2 regions of the Phycicoccus sp. genome follow, and region 1 is predicted to be linked to the other one. Evidence: predicted binding sites of a transcription regulator. Region 1 holds the regulator's gene; the other holds the start of a gene.
What was found. The regulator LexA, encoded in region 1, represses DNA repair genes until DNA is damaged. The targets are predictions, from matches to a motif close to TCGAACANNTGTTCGA.

Region 2: PKA89_RS03705 (DUF222 domain-containing protein) is a predicted target of LexA. The motif match lies at 2,273-2,288, and genes of this name have one in related genera.

Annotation. Positions count from the first base shown of each region.
Region 1 is NZ_DAOLAC010000056.1:7,820-15,192, forward strand. Features, by position in the region: gene PKA89_RS19585 (hypothetical protein) at 1-1,129, opposite strand, end outside; gene PKA89_RS19590 (ABC transporter ATP-binding protein) at 1,126-2,070, opposite strand; gene PKA89_RS19595 (helix-turn-helix domain-containing protein) at 2,067-2,753, opposite strand; gene PKA89_RS19600 (GNAT family N-acetyltransferase) at 2,875-3,462, shown strand; gene PKA89_RS19605 (hypothetical protein) at 3,524-4,183, opposite strand; gene PKA89_RS19610 (LysM peptidoglycan-binding domain-containing protein) at 5,147-5,539, opposite strand; gene lexA (transcriptional repressor LexA) at 5,790-6,503, shown strand; gene PKA89_RS19620 (hypothetical protein) at 6,577-7,038, opposite strand; partial or broken gene PKA89_RS19625 (hypothetical protein) at 7,202-7,373, shown strand, end outside.
Region 2 is NZ_DAOLAC010000003.1:152,113-159,485, reverse strand. Features, by position in the region: gene PKA89_RS03715 (CoA ester lyase) at 1-177, opposite strand, end outside; gene PKA89_RS03710 (putative immunity protein) at 281-811, opposite strand; gene PKA89_RS03705 (DUF222 domain-containing protein) at 816-2,261, opposite strand; gene PKA89_RS03700 (hypothetical protein) at 2,430-3,053, shown strand; gene PKA89_RS03695 (CBS domain-containing protein) at 3,093-4,391, shown strand; gene PKA89_RS03690 (DUF1003 domain-containing protein) at 4,384-4,938, shown strand; gene PKA89_RS03685 (P-loop NTPase) at 4,949-6,082, shown strand; gene PKA89_RS03680 (Sec-independent protein translocase subunit TatB) at 6,111-6,605, opposite strand; gene PKA89_RS03675 (trypsin-like peptidase domain-containing protein) at 6,642-7,373, opposite strand, start outside.

The DNA.
Region 1 (7,373 bases):
GGCCGACCGTGCCGGCGAGCTGCGGCTCGAGGCGGCCGTCGGTCTCCTCGCGGCGCAGCGTGCCGAGCGACTGCACGACATACCCCGTGGCGAGGACGGCGAGGTAGAGCAGGACGACCGAGAGGAACCCGTCGGCCGGGCGGTCGCCGGGCGCGAGGAGCCGCGCGACGTCGGGGTTGCCGCGGATGGCGGCGACGACGTCGTTGGCCAGCGCGCCCATGACGCCGGCGAGCGCCACCGCGCCGGCCAGCCAGCCGAGGAACGCCGAGCGGTGCAGCGAGAGGGCCAGCCCGACCGGGTGGCGCAGCCGGGCCGAGGCCCGCGCCGGGCCGGGCCCGCCGCGCAGGAGGGCCGCGCCGAGGTCGCGCCGGCCGGCGACGAGGACCGCCGCGCCGGCGAGCGCGGCCGAGACACCGAGTGGCACGGCGAGGACCCACCACCGGGGCTCGCCGAACGGGGCCGACCGCTCGACCCAGGTGAGCGGGGACAGCCACGCGAGCCACCATCCGCGCACGTCGCCGACTCCCCGCAGGACGTACGCCACCGCCAGCACCCCGAGCGAGACGGCCCACACCGTGCGCGCGTGGAGGACCAGCTGGGCGAGCAGCCCTGCGAGGCAGGCGAACACGAGCGCCAGCGCTCCGAGGGACGCCGCGTAGAGGCTCGCCCGGCCCGCCGGGATGCCGGCGAGCGCCATCCCGGCCGCCGACCCGACGACGACGAGCACCACGGCGCCGACGGCCACCACGAGCGCTGCCGCGACCGGTGCGCGACGGTCGAGGCGCCCTGCGAGCAGCAGCTCGAGCCGGCCGCTCTCCTCCTCGCGGCGGGTCGCGGCGGTGACGAGGGAGACGCCGAGCAGGGGCAGGGCGAGCGCGGCGACGAAGGAGAACTCGTCCTGCACGACCCCACCGAGGGTGCCGATGCCCTCGACCCGGCCGTTGATGGCCACGAGGGCGTCGCCGACCACGGCCTCCGCGTACGAGCGCAGCTTCTCCGGGGTGTCGTAGAGGCTGGCGACCGAGACGGCGGTGCCGACCAGCGACCCGACGACCGCCACCACCCAGACGAGGGCGGCCTTCCAGCGGGTGCGCAGCCGGACCCGGACCAGGACGCCGAGGCCGGTCATCGGCGGGCCCCGGTCGCGACGGTGGGCTCCTCGGCCGGGTCGTCCTCGTAGGTGCGCAGGAAGAGGGTGTCGAGGCTCGGCGGGTGGACGGTGAGCGTGTGGATGCCCGCCGCGTGCAGCCGGCCGACGACCCCGTCGAGGTGCGCCGCGTCGACGGTGAGCCGGACGTCCGTGCGCCCCTCCCCCGTCGGCTCGGTCTCGGCGCCCTCGACGCCGGGAGCGCCCGCCAGCCCGTCCGCGCCGCCGTCGACGACGGCGTGCACGACGGTGCGGGTGTGGCGGCGCAGGTCGGCCAGCGTTCCCGTCGTCACGGTCCGGCCGCGGCGCACGATGCTCACCCGGTCGGCGAGGGCCTCGACCTCACCGAGCACGTGGCTGGACAGCAGCACGGTCGCGCCCTGGGCCCGGCGCTCGCGGACCACGTCCTGGAAGACCTGCTCCATCAGCGGGTCGAGGCCGGAGGTCGGCTCGTCGAGGACGAGGAGGTCGGCGTCGGCGGCGAGGGCGGCCACGAGCGCGACCTTCTGCCGGTTGCCCTTGGAGTAGTCGCGCGCCCGCTTCGTCGGGTCGAGGTCGAACCGCTCGACGAGCGTGTCGCGGCGCCGGTCGTCCAGGCCGCCTCGGATGGCGCCGAGGACGTCGAGGCACTGGCCGCCGGTGAGTCCCGGCCACAGCGAGACGTCCCCGGGGAGGTAGGCGACGCGGGCGTGCAGGCGCGGCGCATCGCGCCACGGGTCGCCGTCGAGCAGCCGGATGCGGCCGGCGTCCGCGCGGACCAGGCCGAGCAGCACGCGGATGGTCGTCGACTTGCCCGCACCGTTGGGCCCGAGGAAGCCGTGCACCTCCCCCGGCCGGACGGCGAGGTCGAGGCCGTCGAGGGCCCGGAAGCCCCCGAACTCCTTGACCAGTCCCTCGATCCGGATGACGTCGTCGGTGCTCACGTCGCGTCTCCTCCCGTGCGGTCGGTGCTGGGGTCGGTGGTCGGGGTAGGGGGCTCCGGCGGCGCGATGAACGCGCCGTGGAGGTAGACGTCGGTGGCCTCGGCGGTCCAGCGCGCCATCCCGCCGGGGGTCAGCGGGTTCTCGCCGAGGACGGCCCCGAGGTGCGGAGCGAGGAGGACGACCGCGAGGTCGCCGGCGAGGAGCAGCGCCGCGCGAGCCTCGCGGTCGCGGCTGGGGCGGGCGACGCCGGCCTCCTCGAGCCGCTCGACCACGCCCAGGGTCAGGGCGTGCCAGCGCCGGACGAGGACCGTGCCCGCCGGGTCACCGGAGAGCAGGAGGCGCCGGAGGTAGAGGACGAGCGGGGAGCCGGCGCGGAACTCGGTCGCGAACGCCTCGGCGAGGGACGCCGGCTCGCCGCCGGAGAGGACGTCGGCCAGGTCACCGCCCTCCAGCTGGGCGAGCATCGCGTCGAAGGCGCCGGCCGCGTACTCGTCGACGGCCGCGCGCAGACCGTCCTTGCTGCCGTAGTGGTGCAGGACGAGGGCCGGTGACACCTCGGCCGCGGCGGCGATGTCACGGACGGTCGCGGCGTCGGGGCCGCGCTCGGCGAAGAGGGCGAGGGCGGCGTCGCGGATCGCGGCCCGGGCGGTGCGGTCCGGATCGGTAGGATCGGCTGAACGCATGTTCAGCATGTTAAACGCTTGTTCAGTCCGTGTCCAGCACGCGGGTCGGCGGCCGCTGGTGGCGGCCGGGCGCCGGACCCGCGTCGGCCCTCGATGTCCGCGGCCCGTGCTTGGCTGAGGCATGGCCGACGTGCAGTGGGAGACCCGCCCCGTCACCCCCGACCGCTTCGACGACTTCGCCGACGTCGTCAACCCGAACCGGCGGGCGACGCACTGCTGGTGCCTGTCGCACCGGCTGCGCCAGCAGGAGATCGAGGAGCTGGGCGAGGGCAGCCGCGAGCGGGCGGCCCGGCGGCTCTGTGAGTGGGACGCCCCGCCGGGGGTGGTCACCTACCGCGACGGCGAGCCGGTCGGCTGGTGCAACATCGGTGCGAGAGAGGACATCCCGCGGCTCGTGCACAGCACGAAGATCCGTCCCGTCGACGACGTGCCGGTGTGGAGCATCATCTGCGTCGTCGTCCGCAGCGGCCACCGCAGGCAGGGCGTCACGACACCGCTGCTCGAGGGCGCCGTGCAGTGGGCTGCCTCGCGCGGGGCGCCGGCGGTCGAGGCGTACCCGGTCGACCCGCGGGGCCGGCGGATGGACCTGACGATGGCCTTCGTCGGGACCCGCTCGATGTTCGAGAAGGTCGGGTTCGAGGTGGTCGGCGAGACCGACGCCGTGGCGAGCAGGATGCCGCGGCTCGTCATGCGACGGATGCTCGGCTGAGCGCGGCCGCTCGGCGTCCCGGCCCGGCCGGGAGGGGATGCCCGGCCGGACCGGCGGGGGCTCAGAGCTCCGGGCCCTTGGCGCGCAGCTTGTCGACCTCGGTCATCGCCTCGCGGAGCTCGCCGAGCCAGGTCTCGGCGTGGTCGCCGACGAGCCGGACACACCAGGCCAGCGCGTCGCTGCGGGAGCGGGCGACGCCGGCGTCGACGAGGGTGTCGAGCACCGAGCGCTCGGGCTGGCGCAGCCGGGTCATGACCGGGACGGCGAGGTGGGTGAAGAGCGTCGTCGTGTCGCCGACCCGGGCGCCCCACGACACGGTGCGGCCGTAGCGGGCCTGGGCCTCGTCGGCGACGGCCATCCGCTGCTCGCGGGTCTCCGCCCGGAAGCGGCTGACCCGGCCCTCGGCCTCCGCGGCGTCGGTCGCCGGATCGAGGCCGGCGAGCGTGCCGACGACCGTGATCTCCTCGCGGTCGACGGTGACCTCGACGTCGTCGAACCAGCCGTCGGGCAGGCGCCCGGTGAACCACTTGGCGGCGTCGTCGGCGTTCGGCAGGTCACCCTGCTGCCAGCCGCCGGGCCGGCCGTGGCCGAACCCGCGGCGGCCACCCGGACCGCCACCGGGGCCGCGGCGGCCACCGGGACCGCGGTGGCCCCACGAGCCGCCGCCACCGCCGCGTGGCGTGGGGTCGCTCGTCGGGTCGGGATCTGGTCGGTGTCGCATGATTGCCTCCTTGCAGTGATTACTTCATTACATCACTGCACAACGCCGAGCGCCACAGCCCTGTTCCCCGGGCACGCAGGAAGGCCGCGGCCGGCGTCCCGGACCCGTCCACGAGGACGGGACGGTCCCTCCCCTCGCGCCCGGTCGGTGGTCACGAGGGGAGGGACCGCTGCGCACCCGGACATGCGGTGCCGCGGCCTCCCTGCAGGCGGCGCCCCCGCCGCCGGCCCCACCGCCGCGGAGCGAGAGCCGGCGGCGGCGGGGAGTGCGACCCGGGGACCCTCTGTGTATCCCCGGGCCGCACGTCTACTCCCCCGGACTGAGGCTCTGGTGGACCAGCGCTGCCGTGAAGGCGCCGTGCCACCCGCCCGAGAGGACGGACCCACGCGCGCCGCAGCCGCACGACCACACCCACCGGCCCTGGCCGCCGCACTGGACGACCGGATGGTGTGTGACGCGATAGCTGCTGCGCCGTCTGGTCCGCATGCGCCGAGTCTCCGCCGCCGCGCGACGGCGCCGGAACCCGCCACGCCGGGTCGGGGCCGCACGGGTCCCCAGATAGGGCAGGTCGGTCGATGCGGAGTCCTCCGTTCGGCCGAGTGTCGGTGACGGATGGGGCGGACGTGACCGCAGCGACGCGCCGCCGACGTCACGCGAGGACCCTGCGGCACAGTCGAACTTGTCGCGCGGCCGCGGCCGACGGCGCCGCCCGAGGACCTTGCGGCACAGGCGAACTTGTCGCCGGGCCGGGGCCGACGGCGCTGCGCGAGGACCCTGCGGCACCGGCGAACCGCTCGCCGCGCCGTCGTGCAGCGCCGTCCCGACGCGCCCTCCCAGGGCACAGCACGGAGGGCGTCGCCTCTCCTGCACGGGAGGCGACGCCCTCCGGCGTCCGGAGCCGGGTCGAGGGACTCGGACGCAAGGGACCGTCGCGGCGGTGCGCGCCGCCGCGCGGTCGGTTCGTCAGCCGCGCGGGATGACGAGCTCCTGACCGGCGCTGACCTGGGCGGTGCTCAGGTCGTTGGCCAGCTGGATGGCGAGGACGCCCTCGCTCATCGAGAGCTGCGGCAGCTCGTGCGCCGCGATCTCGGAGAGGGTCTGGCCGGCGCCGACGAAGACGACGTGGTCGGGCTCGAGGGCCGTGGCGCTGCCCTGGCCGCGCAGGCCGAGCAGCACCGTGACGAGGAGCGCCGCGAGGACGAGGAGGACCAACCGGCCGCGGGCCGTCAGGCGCAGCGCACCGCCACCGGAGACGGCCGCCTCGCCGCCGCCGGGGAGCACGACGAGGTGCGGGCGCCGCGGCGCCGCGGAGTGGGGGTGGCCGAGCTCGGCGGGCTCCCAGGCGATCGCACTCATCATGTCCTCCATCCCGGCCGCGAGGGCGACCGTCGAACCGGTGTTCGATAGAACGTCTGTACGAGTTGTAGCACGGATGTTCGAGGCGGACAAGACACGCGTCGAAAGAATGTTTGAATTCTCTGTTCGACGTCCGTACGATGTCCGCATGCGGATCAGACTGCACGGCACCACCGACACACCGTCTGACCTGCACAAACACCGACATGGCTCCGCGCACCGCGCGGGCGCCGCAGCGTAAGGGGTCGAGATGGCACGTCCGAGGAACGCCGACATCCACGAGATGCCCGACCGCGGCGACGGCGGCGAGCTGACCCACCGCCAGCGCAAGATCCTCGAGGTGATCCGCAACGCCGTCGACCGGCACGGGTACCCCCCGAGCATGCGCGAGATCGGCGAGGCCGTCGGGCTGACCTCCCCCAGCTCGGTCGCCCACCAGCTCTCCGCGCTCGAGCGCAAGGGCTTCCTCCGGCGCGACCCCAACCGGCCGCGCGCCATCGAGGTGGTCTCCCCCGACCGCGCCGGGTCGGGCTACCGCCGCCCCGAGCCGGAGGACATCGACGTCACCGGCATCGGCGACGAGCGCCCCGAGGCCTCGTACGTCCCAGTCCTCGGCCAGATCGCCGCCGGCGTGCCGATCACCGCCGAGGAGGTCGTCGAGGACGTCTTCCCGCTGCCCAAGCAGATCGTCGGCGAGGGCTCGCTCTTCCTCCTCAAGGTCGTCGGCGACTCGATGGTCGACGCCGCCATCTGCGACGGCGACTGGGTCGTCGTCCGGCAGCAGCCGACCGCCGAGAACGGCGACATCGTCGCGGCGATGCTCGACAACGAGGCGACGGTCAAGACCTTCAAGCGGCGGGACGGCCACGTCTGGCTGATGCCGCACAACCCCGCCTTCGAGCCGATCGACGGCGACCACGCGACGATCCTCGGCAAGGTCACGGCCGTCCTCCGCCGCGTCTGACCTCGGGCCGGCGGCGACGCCGACGCGGCACGGGCGCAGGGCCGGCCGGTCCGCCCTGCGCCCGGTCCCGACCTCAGAGCAGGCCCGCGACGAGGACCCCGTGGTGTCCGGCGACGACCCCGTCGCCGAGGTAGAGGGCCAGGTAGCCGAGGACCGCGAGCAACCCGAGCGCCAGGCCGGCGAGCGCGGCGCGCTCCCCCACCTCGCGGGTCCGGCCTGCGTTGCCGAGGACGGCCGCGGCGACTCCGAGCACGAGCGGAACCCCGGACCAGAACGCCGGGAGGGTGAGCAGCACGGCGACGACCCCGACGGCGAGCGACGGACCCCCCGTGCTCTGCCGTCGGAGCAGGCGGGGCACGACCACGCCGAGGACGACGCCAGCCGCGACGACCTGGACAGCGGCCATCGTCAGCAGCTCTCCCCAGCCGTCGGCCCCGAAGGCGGTCCAGAAGACGCTGACGACGAGCGTGGCGACGGTGGTCGCGAGCAGCGGTGGGTGGGCGGTGGATCGGGTGGCAATGGTGGTGGACGACATCGGTCTTCCTCTCATGGTGTGACGGACGTCCGCCACGGTGCGACACCGCCCTCCGCGCTGTCGTCACGACGACGAGCGACCGGTCTGTCGCCCCCGAGGACCATCTCGCGGTCATCCTCCGAGGTGACGCCGGAGGCACGTGTGCCCACTACAGTCGGCGCTCATGGGCACGGCCCGGCTCCGCCAGCACCCGGACCTCGTCATCGCCGTCGCGATCGGGGCCGTGATGGTCGTGGAGGTCCTCACCCGCTCCGACCGGCCGCTGCGGCTCCTGCCGGTCGTCCCGGGGCTCGTGCTCGCCCTCGCCGTGCGCCGCAGGGCCCCCCTCCTCGTCC
Region 2 (7,373 bases), on a different contig from region 1:
CTCGAGGTTGCCGAGCAGGACGTCGACGGTGCCCACCATCTCGGGCACCTTCGCGGCCATCTTCGGGTTGCTCGGGTCGAAGAAGTGGATCATCCGGCTCGGCCGCGCCGGCACCTCCCGCAGCGGCGTCGGGGCCCCGACGGCCAGGGGGGCGAAGAAGTCCTTGGGGCTGCGCATCATCGAGCCTTCCGAGGCGGGTGCACGGTCTCGTCGGACGCTAGCAGCGGCCGGTGGTCGGGTCGCATGAGCCAGGTCACGGTGTGACCCACGCCGCGGGCGGTCACCTCCGGGCGCGCAGGCGGCGATCGAGGTCGGACATGAGGAGGGCCACGCGGGTGCGGCCGGTGGGCGCCGTCGGGTACCGGCGCAGGACGTCGAGCAGGACGGAGGTGGCCCGCGCGACGGCCTCGCGGAGGTGGCGGTCGGCGGCCTCGGGGTCGTCGGCCACCAGCTCGAGGGCCCGGGCGGCGTGGGCCGTGGCGCGCAGGATGTGCCCCACCTGGGTCGCCTGCGCGAGCGGGTGGAGGTAGGCGGACGCGGAGGCGTCACCCGCGGCCATCGCGGCGTGGTGGCCGGCGCCCGACTCGGCGGCCCCGGCGGCTCGGTGGGCGTCGAGCGCCGCGACCCGCTGCCGTCGCGACCGTGGCTCCCCGGCGACGAACGCGCGGGCGGCCTCCACGGCCTCGCGGGGGCGGGGGTCGCCGGGCAGGCGCTCCTCGGCGAGGTGCAGCACCTCCTCGGCGCTGGCCAGCGCGAACGCGGCCACCTCGCGCAGGTCCGCGTCGGTCAGCGCGATGTGCTCGGGGGTCACCACCTCAGAGCACCACACGGTGCTGGGGCTCGGTGGTGCGGGTCGCGGCGTTCGGGCCGTGCCAGGTGAGGGTGCCGTCGGGGTCGAGGACCGGTCGCCATCGCTGGGTCTGCTTGAAGCGGTGGTGGTGGCGGCACAGGGCCTCGAGCCCGGTGGGGATGGTCTGCCCGTCGGGCCAGGCCCTGGCGTGGTCGAGGTCGCAACGTTCGGCGGGTCGGGTGCAGCCCCACATCCGGCAGGTGCCGTCGCGGGTCCTGACGAAGTCGGCGATCGCACGGGTGGGCCGGTAGGCGGCTGTGGTCAGGGAGGCCAGGGTCCCGGTCTCGGCGTCGAGGACGGCCCGGGCCACCTCCAGCGGCAGGGTCTTGAGCAGGTTGGCCATGGTCGTGGCGTCGACCCAGCCGACGCCCGGCAGCTGGGCCCCGGAGACGCAGGACCCGGGCCCCAGCGCGGCCATGACGGTGGTGAGGTCGCCGGTCAGCTCCGGCGGCTCCTCCCGCCAGGACAGCTCCTCGCGGGAGGCGGGGTCGAGGTCGCCGTAACGGGTCACCTCACCGGTGACCGCGTCGATGACGGTGTCCTCGTCGTCCCACTGGACCCGGAACCGTTCACCCTGCGCCGGCTCCGGCGTCGCGGCGTCGGTGACCACCGGGACCCCGAGCATCACCTGAGCCGAGACGGTCACGTTGCGCAGCACCAGGTCGGCCAACGCATCCGCGCGCGCCTCCGGAAGGGACAGGTCGGCATCGACCGTCCGGTACTGCCCGGCCAGCTCCTCCACCGCCGACCACATCGCCGCCGACGTGGCGGTCGGCAGCGACCCGAACCAGTCGGTCAACCCGTCCACCCCGGCCCGCACCTCCACACACCGACCCCGCCGGGTTGTCGCGGCATGGACGGCGACCTGGTCGGCCGCCACCCGCGTCGCCACCCGCCGCGCCTCGGACGTCACCCGGGCCGGGTCCATCGACGCCAGCCGCCCCGCCAGCTCGGCATCCACCCGCAGGCACGCCTCGACGTCCAGGCCGGCGCACGCGTCGACGACCTTCTGCGCGGCAATCGTCCCGACCGACCCCTCGACCAGCAGCCCACGCACCCGCGGGAACCGCTCACCCAAGGTGGCGCCGAGCGTCACCTTCCGACCGGCAACCCCCTCGGTCAGGCCGGCCTCCAGGCAGAACATCGCCGGCGACATCGGGTCCACGAACCCGAGCGGGTGCACGCGCTCCACCGGGCCCGCCCCGGACAGCCGCACCTCCACCCGAGCACCCAAGGAAGCTGCCACCGCGACCAGGCCGTCGGCGGAGTTCGCCAGGTGCTGCGCCTCACCCGCGACGGCGAACGCGTCCTCCGGCGCCAACCCCAGACCGTCCTCGGACAGCTCACGACCCAGCGCCGCGCACTCCTCACGAAGTGCCGCGATGCGGCTCGAGATCGTCCCCCTGTCCATGCCTCATCGTACCGAACTCACGTTCGAACGGCAAGGTCCTGTGGACGGCAGTTCGCCCTCAGCAGAATGAAACTGACGACAATCCCCATCTTCCGGAAACCGAGGTCGACGGGTCGTCGGGCCGCCGACGACGACACGCCGAAGACCCGATGTGGGAGAGTGCGACCCATGCCCGACGAGGCGCCCAGCGACACCCCCGACACCGCGCCGCCCACCACGCCGCCGACCCCGCCGGCCGCGCCGACCCCGCCGGCCGGCGCCGACGTCACGCGCCTCACCAACGAGGCCGCGACGAAGTCCGGGCTGCTGTGGGTCCGCACGCCCGACGGCGCGACCCATCCGGTGTGGCACGTGTGGCACGACGACGGCGACGAGCGCGGCACCGGCCCGGCCGCCTACGTCGTGTCCGGCCCCGGCGAGCAGCACCTCCCCTGGCTCCCGGACGAGGTCGAGGTCGTCCTGCGCAGCAAGGACACCGGCGGCCGCCTCCTCACGACGCACGCGACCGTCCGCACCCTCGACCCCGGGACCGACCAGTGGGACGCCGCCGTCGAGGTGCTGCGCCCCGAGCGCCTGAACGCCACCGGCACGCCCGAGGAGGTGGCCGAGCGCTGGCGCGAGCACGACACGATCCACGTCATCACCCCGCACGGCCGGCCCGTCGAGCAGCCCGGCCACTACGACGACGCCAGCGGAGCACGTCCGGTGCGCCCCGCCGCGCCCACCACCGCCCGGTGGCGCCCGTGGCACTGGCGCGGCCGCGCCGGGGCCCGGCGCAACACGGCCCGCTGAGCACGGGCCGACCGCCCCCCGACGGCTAGCCTGTCGGACGTGAGCACGCCGACCCGCGCCTTCGTCGGCCGCCTGTCCGAGCTGGACGTCTTCGACCCGCTCGGTGACAAGGTCGGCCGCGTCCGCGACGTCGTCGTCACCTTCAGCGTCACCCGCACCCGACCTCGGGCCATCGGACTCGTCGTCGAGGTGCCCGGCCGCCGCCGCGTCTTCGTCCCGATGACCCGCGTCACCTCGGTCGAGGGCGGCCAGGTCATCACCACCGGTCTGGTCAACATGCGCCGCTTCGAGCAGCGCCCCAACGAGACCCTCGTCGTCGCCGAGCTCTTCGAGCGCCAGGTCCAGGTGCGCACCGAGGACGGCGACGTCGTGCCGGCCACCGTCCAGGACGTCGGGGTCGAGCAGCTGGGCCCCCGGGGCTGGAACGTCACCCGCGTCGCGGTGCGCCTCGAGGTCTCGCGCCCCAGCCGGCTCGGGCGCCTCGGGCGGCGGCGCGGCGAGACCTTCGTGGCGCCCGTCGAGGACGTCCGTGGCCTGCGCGACGCGAGCGAGGGGCAGGGCGCGGCGAAGCTGCTCGAGACCTACGAGGACCTCAAGCCGGCCGACCTCGCCGAGGTCATCCACGACCTCACCCCGCAGCGCCGGGCCGAGGTCGCCGCCGCCCTCACCGACGAGCGGCTCGCCGACGTCATCGAGGAGCTGCCCGAGGACGACCAGGTCGAGATCCTCGTCGGGCTCGAGGTCGGCCGGGCCGCCGACGTCCTCGAGGCGATGGAGCCCGACGACGCCGCCGACCTCCTCTCCGAGCTGCCGCCGGAGCGCCAGGAGGAGCTGCTCGAGAAGATGGACGCCGACGAGGCCGCCGACCTGCGCCGCCTCCTCACCTACGACGAGAACACCGCCGGTGGTCTCATGACGACCGAGCCGGTCATCCTCGGGCCGGAGGCCTCGATCGCCGAGGCGCTGGCCGTCGTGCGCCGCCAGGAGCTCTCGACCGCCCTCGCGTGCACGGTGTTCGTCTGCCGTCCGCCGCTGGAGACCCCCACCGGCAAGTTCCTCGGCGTCGTCCACATCCAGCGGCTGCTGCGCGAGGCGCCACACCAGCCGATCGGCGGCATCCTCGACAAGGACGTGGAGCCGCTCCTGCCGACCGCGAGCCTCGGCCAGGTGACCCGGATGCTCGCCACCTACGACCTCGTCGGGATGCCGGTCGTCGACGAGGACGGCCACCTGCTCGGCGCGGTCACGGTCGACGACGTCCTCGACCACATCCTCCCGGACGACTGGCGCGAGGAGCGCCACGACGTCGTCTCGCACACGGAGGTGAGCAGTGGCTGAGCGCGAGCGCCGGACGCGCATCGACCAGCCGCGCGAGGTGGGCCGCCGCCGGTTCACGATGCCGGCCCTGCTCACCGAGGAGACCTTCGGCATCCTCAGCGAGAAGTTCGCCCGCTTCATGGGCACCGCGTACTTCCTCATCGGGATGACCGTCTTCGTCGCGGCGTGGCTGCTCTGGAACACCCTGGCCCCGGAGTCGGTGCGGTTCGACCCCTACGCGTTCATCTTCCTGACCCTGATGCTCAGCCTCCAGGCCTCGTACGCGGCACCCCTGATCCTCCTCGCCCAGAACCGGCAGGCCGACCGCGACCGCGTCGCCCTCGAGCAGGACCGCTCCCGCGACGAGCGCAACCTCGCGGACACCGAGTTCCTCACCCGCGAGGTCGCGGCGCTCCGACTGGCCATGCGCGACACCGCGACCCGCGACTTCGTCCGCAGCGAGCTGCGCGACCTCCTCGACGAGATGGAGGAGCGCGGGCTCGTCGTCGTGCAGCAGCCCCCGGGCGACTCCGGGGGCGAGGACGCCGGCGAGCCGCAGCCGACCTAGACTTCAGGGCATGCCGCAGGTCAGCACCGACGCCCTCCACGCCGCCCTCGAGACGGTCATCGACCCCGAGATCCGGCGCCCCATCACCGAGCTCGGGATGGTCGGCGACCTCGCCTGCGACGACGACGGCCGGGTCGCCGTCACCGTCCTGCTCACCGTCGCCGCCTGCCCGCTCAAGGACACCCTGACCCGCGACACGACGAACGCCCTCTCGGCGGTCGACGGCGTCACCGACGTCAGCGTCACCCTCGGCGTGATGAGCGACGACCAGCGCGCCGAGCTCAAGACGAAGCTCCGCGGCGGCACGGCCGAGCGCGAGGTGCCCTTCGCCAAGCCCGGCTCGCTGACCCGCGTCTACGCGGTCGCGTCCGGCAAGGGCGGGGTCGGCAAGTCCTCGGTGACGGCCAACCTCGCCGCGTCGCTGGCCGCCCAGGGCCTGCGGGTCGGCGTCGTCGACGCCGACATCTACGGCTTCTCGATCCCCCGGATGCTCGGCGTCGAGCACAAGCCGACCCAGGTCGACGACATGATCATGCCGCCGGTCAGCCACGACGTGAAGGTCATCTCGATCGGGATGTTCGTGCCCGGTAACCAGCCGGTCGTCTGGCGCGGGCCGATGCTCCACCGGGCGCTCCAGCAGTTCCTCGCCGACGTCTTCTGGGGCGACCTCGACGTCCTCCTCCTCGACCTGCCGCCCGGCACCGGCGACATCGCGATCTCGGTCGCGCAGCTCGTTCCGGGGGCCGAGATCCTCGTCGTCACCACGCCGCAGCAGGCCGCGGCCGAGGTCGCCGAGCGGGCCGGCTCGATCGCGCTGCAGACCCACCAGCGCCTCGCCGGCGTCATCGAGAACATGAGCTGGCTCGAGCTCCCGGACGGCACGCGCGAGGAGATCTTCGGCTCCGGCGGCGGCCGCGAGGTCGCCGAGTCGCTCTCCCGCTCGATCGGCGCCGAGGTGCCCTTGCTCGGGCAGATCCCCCTCGACACCCGGCTGCGGGTCGGCGCCGACCAGGGCACCCCGGTGGTCCTCGGCGAGCCCGACTCGCCCGCGGCAGTGGCCCTCCGCGGCATCGCCTCCGGTCTCGCCACCCGCTCGCGCGGGCTCGCCGGGCGCTCGCTCGGCCTCTCTCCGGTCGGCCGCTGACCCGCGGCCGCCGTCCCGGGGCGGCGCCTCAGGTGGCGTCGGTGTCGTAGGGCGTCGGCAGGGTGGGGTCGAACCCCTGCGGCGCCGACCACGGCCGCACGTCGACCGGACCGTCGTCGACTGCCGGCTCGTACCCCGACTCGCCCACGGAGGCGGTGCGACCGGCGTCGGCGGCAGCCACGGCGGCCGCCGCCGCGTGGCTCTTGCGCAGCCGGGTGGCGTCGCGCACGGCGTCGACCTCGCCACGCACCGGGGCGACGGCGTCCTCGAGCGGCTCGAGGAGGGCCTCGCGCACGATCCGGCGGGGGTCGTACTGTCGCGGGTCGTACTGGCGCCAGTCGATGTCGTCGTACTCGGGACCGAGCTGGTCGCGCAGCTGTTCCCTGGCGCCCTCGGCCATCACCCGCAGCTTGCGGATGGCCCGGGCCAGCTTCGCCGCGTACTCGGGCAGCTTGTCCGGGCCGAGCACGAAGAACGCGATGAGCACGAGGAGGACGAGCTCCCACCCGTTCACACCGAACACCGCGTCACACCCTCTCGAGCCCAGCCGGAGCCGGGGTCACTGCGACCCCTGGAGCACCATCGTGACATCCCGCTCCCGGCCGTCGCGACGCACGGTCAGCCTCACGGAGTCCCCGACCTTGCGGGCGCGGATCTTGACGACGAGCTCGCCGTCGTCGGCGACCGGCTTGCCCTCGAAGGCGACGATGACGTCGCCGGCCTTGAGGCCCGCCTTGTCGGCCGGGCCCCCGGGGTTGACGGCGGGATCGCCACCCGGCCCGCTGTCGGCGATGCGCACGCCCTGGCCGTCGTACTGGCTGTCGAGGAAGACCCCGATGATGGGGTGCTCCGCCCGGCCCGTCGAGATCAGCTGGTCGACGGTCGTCACGACCTGGTCGCTGGGGATGGCGAAGCCGACACCGATGTTGCCGCTCTGGCCACCGATCGTGCTGCCCGGGACGCGGGCGATCGCGGAGTTGACGCCGATGACCCGGCCGTCCATGTCGAGCAGCGGGCCGCCCGAGTTGCCGGGGTTGATCGCGGCGTCGGTCTGGATGGCGTTGATGAAGGACTGGTCGTCCTGCTCACCCGGCGTCACCGGCCGGTCGAGCGCGCTGACGATGCCGCTGGTCACCGTCGAGTCGAGCCCGAGCGGCGCGCCGACGGCGATCACCTCGTCACCGACGACGACGTCGGCGGAGCGCCCGACCGGCAGCGGGTCGAGCGTGGCGCCCTGCACCTGGACGACGGCGAGGTCGTACGAGGCGTCCTTGCCGACCACCTTGCCCGA